2 regions of the Paenibacillus sp. FSL H7-0735 genome follow, and region 2 is predicted to be linked to the other one. Evidence: a T-box and tRNA genes for the amino acid it is inferred to sense, from the RefSeq annotation. Region 2 holds a T-box; the other holds one or more tRNA genes.
What was found. A T-box is a leader RNA that pairs with one kind of tRNA and senses whether it is charged. The one in region 2 lies ahead of NSS82_RS26580 (arginine--tRNA ligase), so its partner is inferred to be a tRNA-Arg.

Region 1 (7,277 bases), 120 kb from region 2:
TTACAACAATACAGGAGTATCAGATGTTTTTCCATTTTCACCTTTTGGACACTTTGTCAAGCACTGATTACTGCTTTGAGCTCTTTATATTATTTTAACAACTCACCAGCAAGAGCAGGCTCTTTAATGAATCCTTTATAGTTGTCTGCTTGAATGTCATACAGCTCCGCATATATTTTATTATTGCTAATCAGAAAATCATGATCCCCCACAGCGTCTACTTTTCCTTCGTGTATTACAATTATTTGATCAATATTTTTTATATTAGTGAATCTATGAGTAATAATTATATTAATCCTCTCTGTTTTTTTGTTTACCATATTTTCAAAGACTTCACTTTCTGTCTTAGCATCTAAAGCTGCTGTTGGTTCATCAAATACCATAACGTCTGCTTCCCGGACGAAACTTCTTGAGATAGCAAGTCTTTGCCATTGTCCTGTTGAAATATCCTCACTATTTTCCCATCCAATCAATAATTTTGTATCAAATTTCCTATTCAATTCATTAATAAAATCATGTGCTTGACCTAAGACGGAAGCTTCTATTATAACTGGCATATTGTTAATATTATCAACCATTGAAATTCCAATATTTTCTCTTATTGTAAGCGGAAACTTCACAAAATCCTGGAACATCGCGCTCATTTTCTCGAAATAGGCTTTCTTGTCGTACATAGTTCTATTAATGCCATTGATTAATATCTCGCCTTTTGTTGGTGCATATAACCCTAAAATGAGCTTGATCAACGTAGTTTTTCCACTTCCGTTATATCCGACAACTGCATAATCAAATCCTTTTTTTAATGTCAAATTTATATCTTCTAATATATGGTTACATGAGCTTGGATATTTAAAATAAACTCCTATAAACTCAATTGAATCCACGACAAAATCCTTTATTAAATCCTCGCTAACTTCCTCGCTTTTTATTGAATTTATTTTGTTTAACCTTTCAAAGCTCAATAAATACAAACAATTTTCATATAGTGTCAAAGCACAGCTTATTAAATTGATCAAAGCATTTTGCAGCTTGGTAGCAGTTTCAATACTCATTATGATCACACCGATTGACAGTTTACTCATAATACCATTAACAACTATAATTATTTTCAATAAATAGGTCAGTAAATGTTGAATAGAATCACCTACTGTAGATTTTATAGTTAAAGTTCTTTTTACATTTTTATCTTGCTCAATTATCTTTTCAAAAATATTATTAATGATATTCTGTATAAAAGATATGTTGGAAAATAATTTCATTTCTTTGAAATTTTCATATGTAACTATCATATCCTTTAAAGAACTATAGTACCTAGTTTTTTCATATCGTTTATCATATACTTCAAATAACTTTGACATAGATTTTAAATTAATTATTGTACTTGGGACTATTGATAGTATGATGATAATCACTATACTTATCTGGTAAGATGCCAATATACTTATTGTACCAACGAATAAAGTCATATTCATGATAATCTCAACAATGTTATTCAAAATACCTATACTTCTCACTGTTGACTCGTCATTTGTTTTTTGGATGTCATTATGTAGTCTTGGATCTTCGAAATCTTGCATTTCCATGCTGTCTACAATTTCAATAGTTTTATTTGTTATATACTTATCAACTAATACAGTATAAATTTCCTTTACATAATTTGTAGTTTTATTAATAATTAATTTTATTAGTACAATAATGAAATGAAGAAGAAAGAGATATATTATGATAATATAATCTTTGGTGTCATTTATTAAAAGAGAACCTATTTGATCTATTATATGCTGCCATACAATTAAGTTTATGATATCAGGTAAAGCCATAACAGAACTTAAGACTAAAATTAATATGAAGTATTTTTTTGAAGAGGCGAATAATACGCTTAGAGTAGTTTTTATAATAGCAAAGTAGTTACTAAAGTGTCTAAAATTGTTGAATTTCTTCATCTCAATTATCCTCCAGTATTAATTGTGTTCTAAGTACTAAGGACGTGACTAAACCCTGAAGAATAATGTGGTATGGTTATTGTATTTCAATATAGGTCATAGCCTTCTGAAGAGTAACTCCAGTCTAACAACCTTAGATTTGAATACAACAGTGTCTTCGTCGGTATTGGACGAAGACACTGTTGTATTGTGAAACTCAATTTCTTGCCGCGTCGGAGTTATACGCGTTGTTTACAGAACCGACGCAAGAGCAATTACAATCAGGTTCTGAAATTTTATTAACTGAATAGTTCGTTAATTGAGAATTACACATACTGCTGGTTTGTAAAACTAGTTTCTTGCTGCGTCTTGGTTAGCCGCTTCATTTACTGAACCGATGCAAGAGCATTGACAACCAGTTCCTGAAACCTTAGTAGCTGCTTGGTTCGCTAATTTAGAGTTACACACACATGGCGCACGAAAAGCTATGCTCTCATTGTCAATAGCTTGCTGTTGATATGGATTCATAATTTTCAGCATATTCTCACCTCCTTTCATTATGTATTTATCCAGGTTTAAATGAGAACAATTAAACCGAGAAATCAATTGTTATAAAAGAACATCTTCATTAAAGATTGCTAACTGTTCCGGTGATGTCCTAAGTAAGTTGTGATAATTCCTTAAACTACGTTCTGTTGTACTTCTATAATATTCACACTCTGCAAGATCAGGTTCCCTGACTCCCGAAGAATCCATTCTGTCTACATAACAACTACTACAAAGTTTAGCAGCCCAACAATCAGAGCAAATATTTTCCCAAACTTCGGAAAATTCATAAACATATTTTTTATAAATCTTTTCCTCAATAATCCCTTGATTTATATCTCCTATTGAAGGACTGTTTCCTATCCTTTCACATGCGAGAAAATCGCCATCTGCGGAAACAAATAATCGTCGGGATCCAACAACACAACAACCGTTCATTGGCACAAAATTAGTAGCTCTTTTTGTTACACTTCTTTTATGAATTCTGTCAAGTGAATTAAAGATAGTTTGTTCTTTAATTTCTTCCAAATTGCTAGTAATACTGATTTGCTTATCCTGCCATTGTCGTAGCGATTGGTCATTATAATCGGAGCTTTTAAGCAATTCTTCAGGCACAGTACCAGGACCGGCATAACCTAATTGATATCGGAAATCTTCATGAGTAAAATCTAAATTTGTAAAAAAGTCATCTATTTGAGAAACCTTTTCTTCGCTAAACGGAGGCATGTACACCGCATTTGCACTTATGTGCATTTCTTTACCATTTTTTCTAGCTACACTATTTAATAATTTGAATTTCTTGAAAACGTCATCAAATGAGCCTGAGCCATTCTTATAAACTCGATACATATCATGTATTTCTTTGGGACCATCAATGCTACAAAGAATAGATAAATTGTCAACGGTAGAAAAATATTCAGCCATTTTGGGGGTTAATACAGACAAGTTAGTAGTAAAAGAAAATTGTATAGTCCTTCCTGCTAAAGCAACCTTCGAGTATTCAATAACTTCTTTTAATAGCTCGAATTCAAGTAAAGGCTCTCCACCATAAAAAGTAATAGAAACTTCCTGCTGATCCCCATAAAGTTTCATGTAATCAATAGATTTAAGCGCCGTATCAGATGACATTCTTTTTGAAGTAAACGCCCGATTGTGAGGATACCCATCATGATATATACAATAGCGACAACGCATGTTGCATTTTCCAGTTAATTCCAAAATGAGTTGCGTTGTCCCTGTATTCATTTCATTTTTTATATACTCTAGGGATATGTCATTATATAAGTGCTTAATTTTGAATCCTTTGAATAAATCCTCCTCATTAATTGAAGTCATTAATTCATCTACATTAACGTTGTGAGCATAAATATATTGATTTAATTCATCTAAGCTTTTATTAGAGGAAATTAACAATTCAAATAACTGAGCTATATCATTGTCAAGCATCACAACCTTACTTGTACCACTATCGTAGAAGTAGTAAAAGTTATGTTCAGAGAATATCTTCCCTATGGAAAGTGCTGTTTGTGCTGGTTTTTCTTTTTTGTATTCTTGGATGTAATTAAAGAGTTCTGAAAAGTTTTCGAAGTTATCTTTATATAAATCCATTTCATTACCTCCTGCCATTAAAATACAACTCTTGAATATTATTATAGTAACATATTAAAAAAATATCAACACATTATTTTTTTAATATGTTACTTTTTGGTCTTACCACATCTAGGTTATGAAGTTTAGTAGGCGAAAACTCTACTTGATAAGACTAAACCGAGCCCCATATTTTAATAGACAACTTCGCATAGAAACCTGCAACACTCTAAATCAAAAAAGAGCAGCATAAGCGCTGCTCTTTTTTGCTAGGCTAGAATCGGAGTCTTAATACTTGAATTCATACGAATAGGAGTTTATTGTCTCCAGAACCGTACTATATTCCACAAATTTTGTTATATGTACCACCCGGTAGGTATTCCCGGAATTGACATAGTTAAACCCGTTCGAAGCATGTTAGCCCATGCTCGAGAAAGACTAGGTCCAAGACTTCACATCAGACCATTGATTGCTGCTGTTTTACCTCTTTTGTAGGGTGAGAGTAATAGAAGTATCATAATCCGTATAATTCTTTATTGTTCTCCCACTCTCAATAGTCAGCGAAACAGATGTCACCGAGATATACTATAAAGGGTATTATTATCTTCTCCTGTACAGCAGGTTCAGCATATTCTACTCTCTAAGGTCATGCAAATAAAGATTTCTTCGTAATTTCCCTCTATTTTTTTCTTATGCAGATGTTTCTTCATACTCCACTTCCGCCATTCTTAAGAAGCAGCTTCATTGCTCTGCGCCTGGCTCTGGTCAAATAGGATCTAATATTCACCGCTTGGACATCCATAGAAGCAGCAAGCTTGTGATCACTCCATTCAAGAATGTACTTGTTATACAATAAAGTCTGATCCCGTTCTGATAACTCACTGAGTATCTTGGCAATCTCTGTGTAATCCTCCTTGAGGCTATACATCTCCTCGATGCTAGGCTGCTTGTCGGCTATTTGCTCTATACTGTCAGCGGTTATCCCTGAAGAGGTATGATTCAGATGTCTTTTGCGCTGCTTCGCATGATTAATACTAGTATTATGTACGGTATGGACCAGATAGGATACTTGTTTATGCAGGTCTAGGGAACGCAATAATGCGGCTTTACTGATTAGTCTGACGAAGGACTCCTGTATCATATCATCAACAATATCATAGTCCTGCAAGATCTCATAAGCCTTCTTTTTCATAATAGGATAATACCTATCGTATAGTTCTGTTAGAAATACAACATCCTCGTTAACTTCTACAGTAGATAGGATGGTGAAGAACATGAATATTTTCACTCCCTTTAATTTACATTATAATACATAATAATAGTTGATAAACCTTATTTTGGAAGTGATGTATGATTCACAATATATGCTACTAGAAGCATTCAGCGAAACAAAAAGACCACTAGAAATAGCTATATTTAAAAAATAAAAAAAACTTGTAAAATTGCTGGAAGCAATCTTACAAGTTTTTTCGATATACCGGTGAGAGGACTCGAACCTCCACGGTTTCCCTCTCGATTTTGAGTCGAGCGCGTCTGCCATTCCGCCACACCGGCAAAGTATTAAGTTAAAATATGGCGCGCCCTGAGAGATTCGAACTCCCGGCCTTTTGATTCGTAGTCAAACGCTCTATCCAGCTGAGCTAAGGGCGCAAAATTTATATGGAGCGGACGACGGGAATCGAACCCGCGACCCTCGCCTTGGCAAGGCGATGCTCTACCGCTGAGCCACGTCCGCACACGGTATGTATTGATGTCCGACTCACTAAAGAAGTGAGCCATGAAGGACTCGAACCTTCGACACCCTGATTAAAAGTCAGGTGCTCTACCAACTGAGCTAATGGCTCATAAAGCAAGAAAATGGCGGAACCGACGGGATTCGAACCCGCGGTCTCCTGCGTGACAGGCAGGCATGTTAGGCCAACTACACCACGGTTCCAGAAGAATAATTGCTTAATGAAAATTGGTTGCGGGGGCAGGATTTGAACCTGCGACCTTCGGGTTATGAGCCCGACGAGCTACCGGGCTGCTCCACCCCGCGTCAGTAAAAAAGTATTAATTTCCTTGGATTCCCCGGAAAGTATCCGGAATCCTCAGTGAAGCATTAACTTCACTTTTGGGGATGTGTTATGGTGGAGGCTGAGGGGATCGAACCCCCGACCCTCTGCTTGTAAGGCAGATGCTCTCCCAGCTGAGCTAAGCCTCCATGTAAAGAAGCAACTTAATTATCATAACATAATCAAATCTGTAATGCAACCATTTTTTCTAGAAGTCTAATGCCGTTTCAAGAAGAAATGGTGACCCGTATGGGATTCGAACCCATGTTACCTCCGTGAAAGGGAGGTGTCTTAACCCCTTGACCAACGGGCCGTTTTAAAAATAAATTGTTTTGACAACAAAAAAGATTATATCATGTATTATTAAGTATAGCAATACCTAAACTAATTATTTTTCTTTCTACTCTTCACTAGGAAATAGATTGATATGAAGCTTTTGAGCTATTATCTCAACAATTTCACCCGTAGTTCTATCATTCGTGTCTAGATGCTGCTTAAACACCTCGTGATCAAGCCCTGTGATGCACCTGTCGATCTGCTGAGCAGCCCAAGAGTCTTTTCCTTCACCTCTAACGCTTAATCTCTTAGCAAGGTCTCTCGGGAGGCACACAAACTAAAATGATAAAGCTCTATACCTCCATCCATTAACTTGCCGATGATTTCCCTGCAATAATCCGGATTCATTAGGGTCATAGGCACGATAATTATTCCATCATATTCGCTAGCTATGTTTTTCTTCGATACATTTCATATGCGGTTTGTGTCTTCCCTGAACCAAATTTCATTCAAAAACCACTTCACAGTGATTGCCTATCCTTATAATAAGCTGCTAAATATCGTACAACAAAAAGACCACTGTCGATTACTCAACAGTGGTCTTGCGTGCTTGGCAACGTCCTACTCTCCCAGGACCCTTCGGTCCAAGTACCATCGGCGCTGGAGGGCTTAACGGTCGTGTTCGGGATGGGTACGCGTGGAACCCCTCCGCTATCGCCACCAAACATGCGTCTGTGAAACAGACGCTGCCGCGTGAAATTCGGTTCATCACCAGAAGTGACAATGAATTTCTAAGCGTATTTCAGGCTTGATGCCTGAAAACTGAATCCGAAACGAATTTGCATTCTAAGTATAGGATAAGCCCTCGACCGATTAGTATTGGTCAGCTCCA
Region 2 (7,277 bases):
GAGGTAGATCTCGTGTACGGACAGGATGTAGGGATTGCTGATATCGCCGCTGTCCGCAGTAATGAAGCTTACCTGTCACAGTATATCGATCATGCGGTATTTGAGGATCAATCCAACGGGTACGTTGTTTGCTCTAGACAGAATCAGCCGCAGGGCGGGAAATTCCCATATCTGCAACAGGGTTCACTTACCAAGGCAACAAGCTTCTCAACAGACGGTTTTCAATTCTTTGGACTGTCCTATAAAGAAACCAATCAACCAGAGAGCTTGGGTCGTGAGCAATTAAGTAATGAGATCTATCAATATGAATTCGCATATACTGCGCTGCAATCGGAACGGGTGAAGCTGAGCGGTGAAACACGGTTTGTGTTCTACGGATTGTTTAAGCAAGATCATCCAGAAGCGATCACTGCGCTAGAATTTGCTAATGATATTGCTGCGGCTTGGGATGCTGTTAAAGATTTACCTTTAGAAGCTGAAGCAGCACTTGAACGTTCTTTCTTCTCGAAGGAGCTGGGAGCACCGCTGGCTGCAGATTCGCTGACAGAGAAAGAGATCGGGGTCTTGTTTCCGGTTCGTTATCAGGAGGAGAGAGAAGGAGACACACTACTTTCCTTTTTCACGGAGAATTATGAGCACGTAGTATTAAAAGAGAAAGAAATGCGCGTAGAACGGCCACACGGCCATATCCTGATGAGTGGGGATAACGCTCGACTTAATGATAAGGTCATCACAACAACTTCTTATATGTACGGGATCTTTAACTCCCAAGTGGTAATTGGAAATACCAATTTCAACAAGCTAATGTCCAATCCAAGAAATGCGCTTAACATTCCAAAAGCTTCAGGACAACGCATTTATGTAGAGTGGAACGGTGAATATCGTTTGCTGACTATGCCTTCTCTATTTGAGGTTGGTTTCAACTATGCTCGTTGGTATTACAGAACAGATGGTGAATGCTTCATTATTACGAACTACACCACCGAAGATTCGCCAGAGATATTCCTGAATGTGCGTTCGGAAAGCGGACGAGCTTATCGTTATTTAGTCACTAATCAAATCACCATGAACGTTAATGAATACGAGCTTCCATATCAATCCAAGCAAGAAGGTGGAGCAGTAATCTTCTCGGCTGACAGAAGCGCACTAAGTGCTGGTGAATATCCTGACTTACAGTATAAATTACAGGTGCAGGGTGCGGAGTTAACTCTGCAGGATGAAGGTAGACTTGTCTCTCCTGTTCAACCAACTGAAGCACCGTTAGCAGTACTGGAGCTGTCTGCCAGCAGTGAATGGACCTTGAATATTCAAGGCCTTCTGGATGGTAAGTCACTTGCTCCAAGAAATCGTTCAGCTGAGGAAGAGATTTCTGCTTATCGCGCATTTTATGCTGGTGTGATGAATGGCTTCCGCCTGACGCTTGGGGACGGAACAGAGGGTGAACTGTTTAAGGTTAACGCTCTGACTTGGTGGTACACACATAACATGCTGGTTCACTATTCGGTTCCACATGGTTTAGAGCAATATGGTGGCGCTGCTTGGGGAACACGGGATGTATGTCAGGGGCCTGTGGAATATTTCATGGCTACGCAAAAATACGAACAGGTTCGTGAAATTTTGCTGACGCTGTACAGTCATCAATATGAAGATGATGGCAACTGGCCACAGTGGTTCATGTTTGATAAATACACGAAGATACAACAAGAAGAAAGTCATGGAGATATTATTGTATGGCCGCTTAAGGTGCTTGGAGACTACTTGGCAGTAACTCAGGATTACAGCATCTTGGGAGCAACAGTACCGTATACCCGTAAGCACAGCTTTGACTTTACAGAAGAAAAAGCGACGTTGCTGGATCACGCACGGAAGGAAATTGCTTATATTAAGGATCATTTCCTGCATGACACACATCTGTCTTCTTACGGTGATGGAGACTGGGATGATACGCTCCAGCCTGCAAATCCACAGCTGAAGCAGTATATGGTTAGCAGCTGGACAGTAGCGCTTACCTATCAGACACTTAATCAGTTCTCAGAGGTACTTCGTTCAGTTGATCAAGCTGAGGCAGAGGAGCTGAAGGCGATGGTGGAAGGAATCCGTAAGGATTTCCATACTCATATGCTTCAATCCGAAGTGATTCCTGGCTTCCTGTATATGGAGGACCCTGAGCAGATTAAGCTTATGGTGCACCCAAGTGACACAGAAACAGGTATTCAGTACCGTCTGCTGCCAATGACGCGCAGTATGATCAGTGAGCTGCTTACTCCGGAACAGGCCGAAGCACACTATGATGTCATTCAGGATAAACTATTCTGTCCTGACGGTGTACGTCTGATGAATCGTCCAGCTCAATATGTTGGCGGGGTCAGCACTCATTTCAAACGTGCGGAGCAAGCGGCTAACTTTGGCCGGGAAATTGGACTTCAATATGTGCATGCACATATCCGTTATGTAGAGGCTATGGCCAAGCTCGGTAAAACTGATCAGGTCTGGAAGGGTCTGGCAGCGATTAATCCGATCGGAATCCGCGATGTGGTGCCAAACGCTGAACTACGTCAAGCTAACTCCTATTTCAGTAGCTCGGATGGTAAATTTAACACCCGTTATGAGGCACAGGAGAATTTCGATAAACTGCGCAATGGTGACGTAGCTGTTAAAGGTGGCTGGAGAATCTATTCCAGCGGTCCTGGGATCTATATGAACCAGTTAATCTCGAATGCACTGGGGATCCGTACGGAAGGTGGAGACTTAATTGTTGACCCTATCCTGCCAGAATCGCTGGATGGAATGCATTTTAGCTTTGAATATGCAGGCACTAAGGTAGATTTTATCTATCACCTTACAGGTCGTGAGATCAGTCGAATTACTATCAACGGTACGGAAGTGCAAACAGAAGGTACACCTAACCGCTATCGTAACGGTGGTGTTCGCATCAAACGTGCGGACTTTGATCGTCTCAGCACGGAAGCTGGAAATGTGATAGAGATTTATAAGTAACATTATATATAGAAGGGCAATCTCCGCGTTAAGCGCGGAAATTGCCCTTTTTTTTGTATCTTCTACATTCGATTCGGTGTCGGTAACCCAAGCACTTCGAGCACATCTCCCAGGGTATCCTTGAATCTTGAAGTAAGCCAGAGGCGGAATTCGATCGTAGCTGGATCACCTTTTAGAATCGGACATACAGAATAGAAGTTGTTGAACAGTGTAGCTAAGGTATGTGCGTAAGTGCAGAGCGTATTTGGCGTTAACTCTATACTTGCTGAATGTAATATCTCTGGCCAGAGACTTAGCTGTCTTAGCAGCGCAAGCTCTGCTTTTTCCAATTCGGAAGGGAACTGAAGCTGTGCGGCAGCTGTAAGGACTGGGATCGTAGCTTTACTCAAAACACTTGTCGCACGCGCAAAAGTATACATCAGATAAACTCCGGTATTGCCGGATATTTCGGTAGCCTGTTTGAAATCAAACACGATTTCCGTTCCCAAATTAAACCGTAGCAGATAGTAGCGAATCGCAGCAGTGGCAATCAATCGGCTGGAGAGGCCGTCTTTATCGGAACGTGAGTGCTCAATGTTCTGTTCCATAAGCTCCACCAGATCGCTTACCTTAATCCCGATTCCCTGGCGTCCGGACATAGCATAAGAAGTTTTGCCTTCTGAAATATCTATACCCAGCTCGGCCGCCGAGGCGGGACTAAGAGATACAACACCATAACTCACATGATGGAGTTTGTCTGCTTGCTCGTTATAACCTAGTGCCCCTAAGGCTTGCTTAACCATCTGTTGTGGATATTCCTGTCTGTAATCGATCACATTGATGACTCTGTCCGCCTGCCCATAAGATTCTTGGGTTCCAGTTAATCCAGTTGTCCATAAACCGGACGAGAATTCGCTATAGGAGAAATCTTTGGTCAAAAGACCAAATTTCCAGAGATGATAGGCAATATCTTTGGCTGTATACGTTAAAATCCCATTCGAACGCACCAGCACCTTATCGAGATGATGCTCCTCTGAATCCGCTCCAATGTTAGCCTCTGTTCCTTGCTTCAGCACCCAGCAGCCTGCGAGTTTACCTTCAGTCTCTTGTACAAAAACGGCTGTCTGCTTCAGTAGCTCAGCTGCGGCTGCCCAAAATCCCTCTTTTAAAATACTGCTCTCCCATACCAGCAAATCATAATAAATCCCAAAATGTTTCATTTCCTCTACATGCTCTCTAACGATGCGTTCAGCTACAAGGTTGCCCAGCCAGGCTTCGTTACCGCCCCCTTGTTCAAGTGAGTGGAGTATATCTGTGCGCTTGTGTGTCATCTCTGGGTTCAGCGCATATTCTTTGTTCACTTTGGCATAAAGATCCCAGCAAAAATCACCGAAACGTGGGTGTTCCCCTTCTAAAGGTATATTTAATAATCCAACAACTGTATCCGCCAGCTGATTGCCGAGATCATCAATGTAGTTATGAACCTCTACGTTATACCCAGTTCTTTTCATAATTCTGACTAGAGTATCGCCGATACAGGCGTTTCTTAGATGACCTACGTGAGCGGCTTTGTTGGGGTTGATAGAAGTGTGCTCGATAATGACTTTTTCCCCAGTGCTGGCAGGCAGTTCAAAGGAATGTTCAGCCCAGCTTTGCCAATTCATATACAAATTGATAAATCCGGGAGCAGCGACTTCAACTTTTTGTAAAAGACCGGCGAAGCGCCCTTGGAATTGAAGTTCTGCTTTCACTAATTCTGCTATGACCATTGGGGATTTTCGTAAAGTTTTGGCTAGCTGCATAGCGATATTGCATGAATAATCACCATGTTCTAGATTTGCTGGCTGTTCGATCAGAACGGCAATGTCCTCTGGATAGTCAGCTCCTAAGGTATTGAATACACGTTGTACACTGTGCTCGATTCCGTCTTTGATGATTTGATTTAACATGGTATACCCTCCTTTGAAAATACAAAAAAGCCCTCGTCTCAAAAGAGACGAGGGCTTTAGCGCTCGCGGTACCACTCTCGTTGCTGAACAAGTTGTTCAGCCACCTTACGGGATAACGGCCTTCAGCCGGGACTTCCTACTAAGGTTCAGAAGTCCATCTCACGGGTGCGCTTCATTAAAGGGATCTGTACCGGCTTACACTCTCCCGGCTCGCTGAGGACTAGATCTCGTTAACTACTCTCCCGCTCATCGATGCTTGAATAATTTTTATCAGTATAACTAATATTTCGAAAAAAGCAAGGGTGGTGGAGCTAATCCCAATTTCCTTGAGCATCTTGCAGGGATTTAGAAGTCTCAAAAACTATCAAATCATAGCTAAATCAATATAAAATTTTTGGGCATTCAAACAATCAAATGAAACCAATCATTAATACAATACAAGGGGAATTATTAACCTTTTCCCAATTTTAAATTTTGTATTTTTTTAATCTGAATTTTTGAAAAATACTTAATAAAGGAGGGAATAGCTCAATGGCAGTATTATCAACAGGACCCATTGCAAATGATCCTGTTAGTGGTGTCAGAACAATTAAAACGGTTATTATCAAAATTGTAAACCGTGATTCTATCAATTTTTCTTCTGTTCATATTCAAGGTTACAAATTAAACAGTCTCAGAACACTCTACGTACTAGAAGAAATATCTATTGCACCCAATGAAGTTATTACGAGAAATTTTGGAGCAGACTTTGATGCATATGAATTCGTGTTCACCACAGACGGTTTTGCTGAAATAAGCACTGAGATTTCAGTTTGGGGGAGAAACGAAAGTGGTGCAATTATCGATGTTCAACGAGTTGTTGCAGAGGAGCAGTCAGAAACATAAATTCAACATATATGCAGGGTAATAACCACATTCTTAATAGATAGTTGAAACATATTATAAAAAAGAGCAGTTTAACAAGAAATCTTGATTAACTGTATTTTCCAGAAAGGAGGGAGTGCCGTAATGGCAGTACTATCAACAGGACCTATTGCTAATGATCCGGTTAGTGGTGTTAGGTCCACTCAAACCGTGTTAATCAAACTGGATAATCGTGATCCTGTAAATTTTTCTAATGTTGTTATCGAGGGCTTTCATTTAAATGGTACCAGAATATTATATGTACAAGAATTAGTAACCATAGGTCCTAATGAAGTATTATCTAGAAGCTATTTCGCTAATTTCGATGCAATAGAGTTTGTCTTTACCATAAGTGGACCAGCTGAGAATGAAACACAAATTTCTGTATGGGGTAAAAATGCTGCTGGGGAATTCGTGCCTGCCCATCGATTAGTCTCTGATGAACTTTTAGGAACCGAGATCGCAGGCCCTCAGGGTGATACTGGACCGCAAGGAGACCAAGGACCTCAAGGGCCTCAAGGGGACCAAGGACCGCAAGGTGATCAAGGACCTCAAGGCGTACAAGGACCGCAAGGTGATCAAGGACCGCAAGGTGACCAAGGACTTCAAGGGGACCAAGGACCGCAAGGAGACCAAGGACCGCAAGGTGTACAAGGACCTCAAGGGGACCAAGGACCTCAAGGCGTTCAAGGACTTCAAGGAGTTCAAGGCGTTCAAGGGCCGCAAGGTGTTCAAGGCCCTCAGGGTGATACTGGACCTCAAGGGGACCAAGGACCACAAGGTGATCAAGGACCTCAAGGCGTACAAGGACCGCAAGGTGATCAAGGACCACAGGGTGATCAAGGACCGCAAGGAGACCAAGGACCGCAAGGTGATCAAGGACCTCAAGGCGTACAAGGACCGCAAGGTGATCAAGGACCGCAAGGTGATCAAGGACCACAAGGTGAGCAAGGACCGCAAGGAGACCAAGGACCGCAAGGTGATCAAGGACCACAGGGAGATCAAGGACCACAGGGTGATCAAGGACCTCAAGGCGTACAAGGACCGCAAGGTGATCAAGGACCGCAAGGTGATCAAGGACCACAAGGTGATCAAGGACCTCAAGGCGTACAAGGACCACAAGGTGATCAAGGACCGCAAGGAGACCAAGGACCGCAAGGTGATCAAGGACCTCAGGGCGTACAAGGACCTCAAGGCGTACAAGGACCACAAGGTGATCAAGGACCACAAGGTGATCAAGGGCCTCAAGGCGTACAAGGACCACAAGGTGATCAAGGACCTCAAGGCGTACAAGGACCGCAAGGAGATCAAGGACCTCAAGGCGTACAAGGACCGCAAGGAGATCAAGGACCTCAAGGCGTACAAGGACCACAAGGAGATCAAGGACCTCAAGGCGTACAAGGACCACAAGGTGATCAAGGACCTCAAGGCGTACAAGGACCACAAGGT

Region 1: it has a tRNA-Arg gene. The T-box ahead of NSS82_RS26580 (arginine--tRNA ligase) is inferred to sense a tRNA for this amino acid. The anticodon was not compared.

What each region holds. Positions count from the first base shown of each region.
Region 1 is NZ_JBBOZH010000001.1:5,736,848-5,744,124, forward strand. Features, by position in the region: gene NSS82_RS26015 (ATP-binding cassette domain-containing protein) at 90-1,943, opposite strand; gene NSS82_RS26020 (hypothetical protein) at 2,274-2,462, opposite strand; gene NSS82_RS26025 (radical SAM/SPASM domain-containing protein) at 2,532-4,076, opposite strand; gene NSS82_RS26030 (RNA polymerase sigma factor) at 4,762-5,331, opposite strand; tRNA gene NSS82_RS26035 (tRNA-Leu) at 5,531-5,609, opposite strand; tRNA gene NSS82_RS26040 (tRNA-Arg) at 5,629-5,705, opposite strand; tRNA gene NSS82_RS26045 (tRNA-Gly) at 5,716-5,790, opposite strand; tRNA gene NSS82_RS26050 (tRNA-Lys) at 5,827-5,899, opposite strand; tRNA gene NSS82_RS26055 (tRNA-Asp) at 5,914-5,991, opposite strand; tRNA gene NSS82_RS26060 (tRNA-Met) at 6,017-6,093, opposite strand; tRNA gene NSS82_RS26065 (tRNA-Val) at 6,183-6,258, opposite strand; tRNA gene NSS82_RS26070 (tRNA-Glu) at 6,348-6,422, opposite strand; rRNA gene rrf (5S ribosomal RNA) at 6,994-7,110, opposite strand; rRNA gene NSS82_RS26080 (23S ribosomal RNA) at 7,239-7,277, opposite strand, start outside.
Region 2 is NZ_JBBOZH010000001.1:5,860,054-5,867,330, reverse strand. Features, by position in the region: gene NSS82_RS26585 (GH36-type glycosyl hydrolase domain-containing protein) at 1-2,997, shown strand, start outside; gene NSS82_RS26580 (arginine--tRNA ligase) at 3,060-4,925, opposite strand; T-box leader at 4,966-5,184, opposite strand; gene NSS82_RS26575 (hypothetical protein) at 5,457-5,810, shown strand; gene NSS82_RS26570 (hypothetical protein) at 6,304-7,277, shown strand, end outside.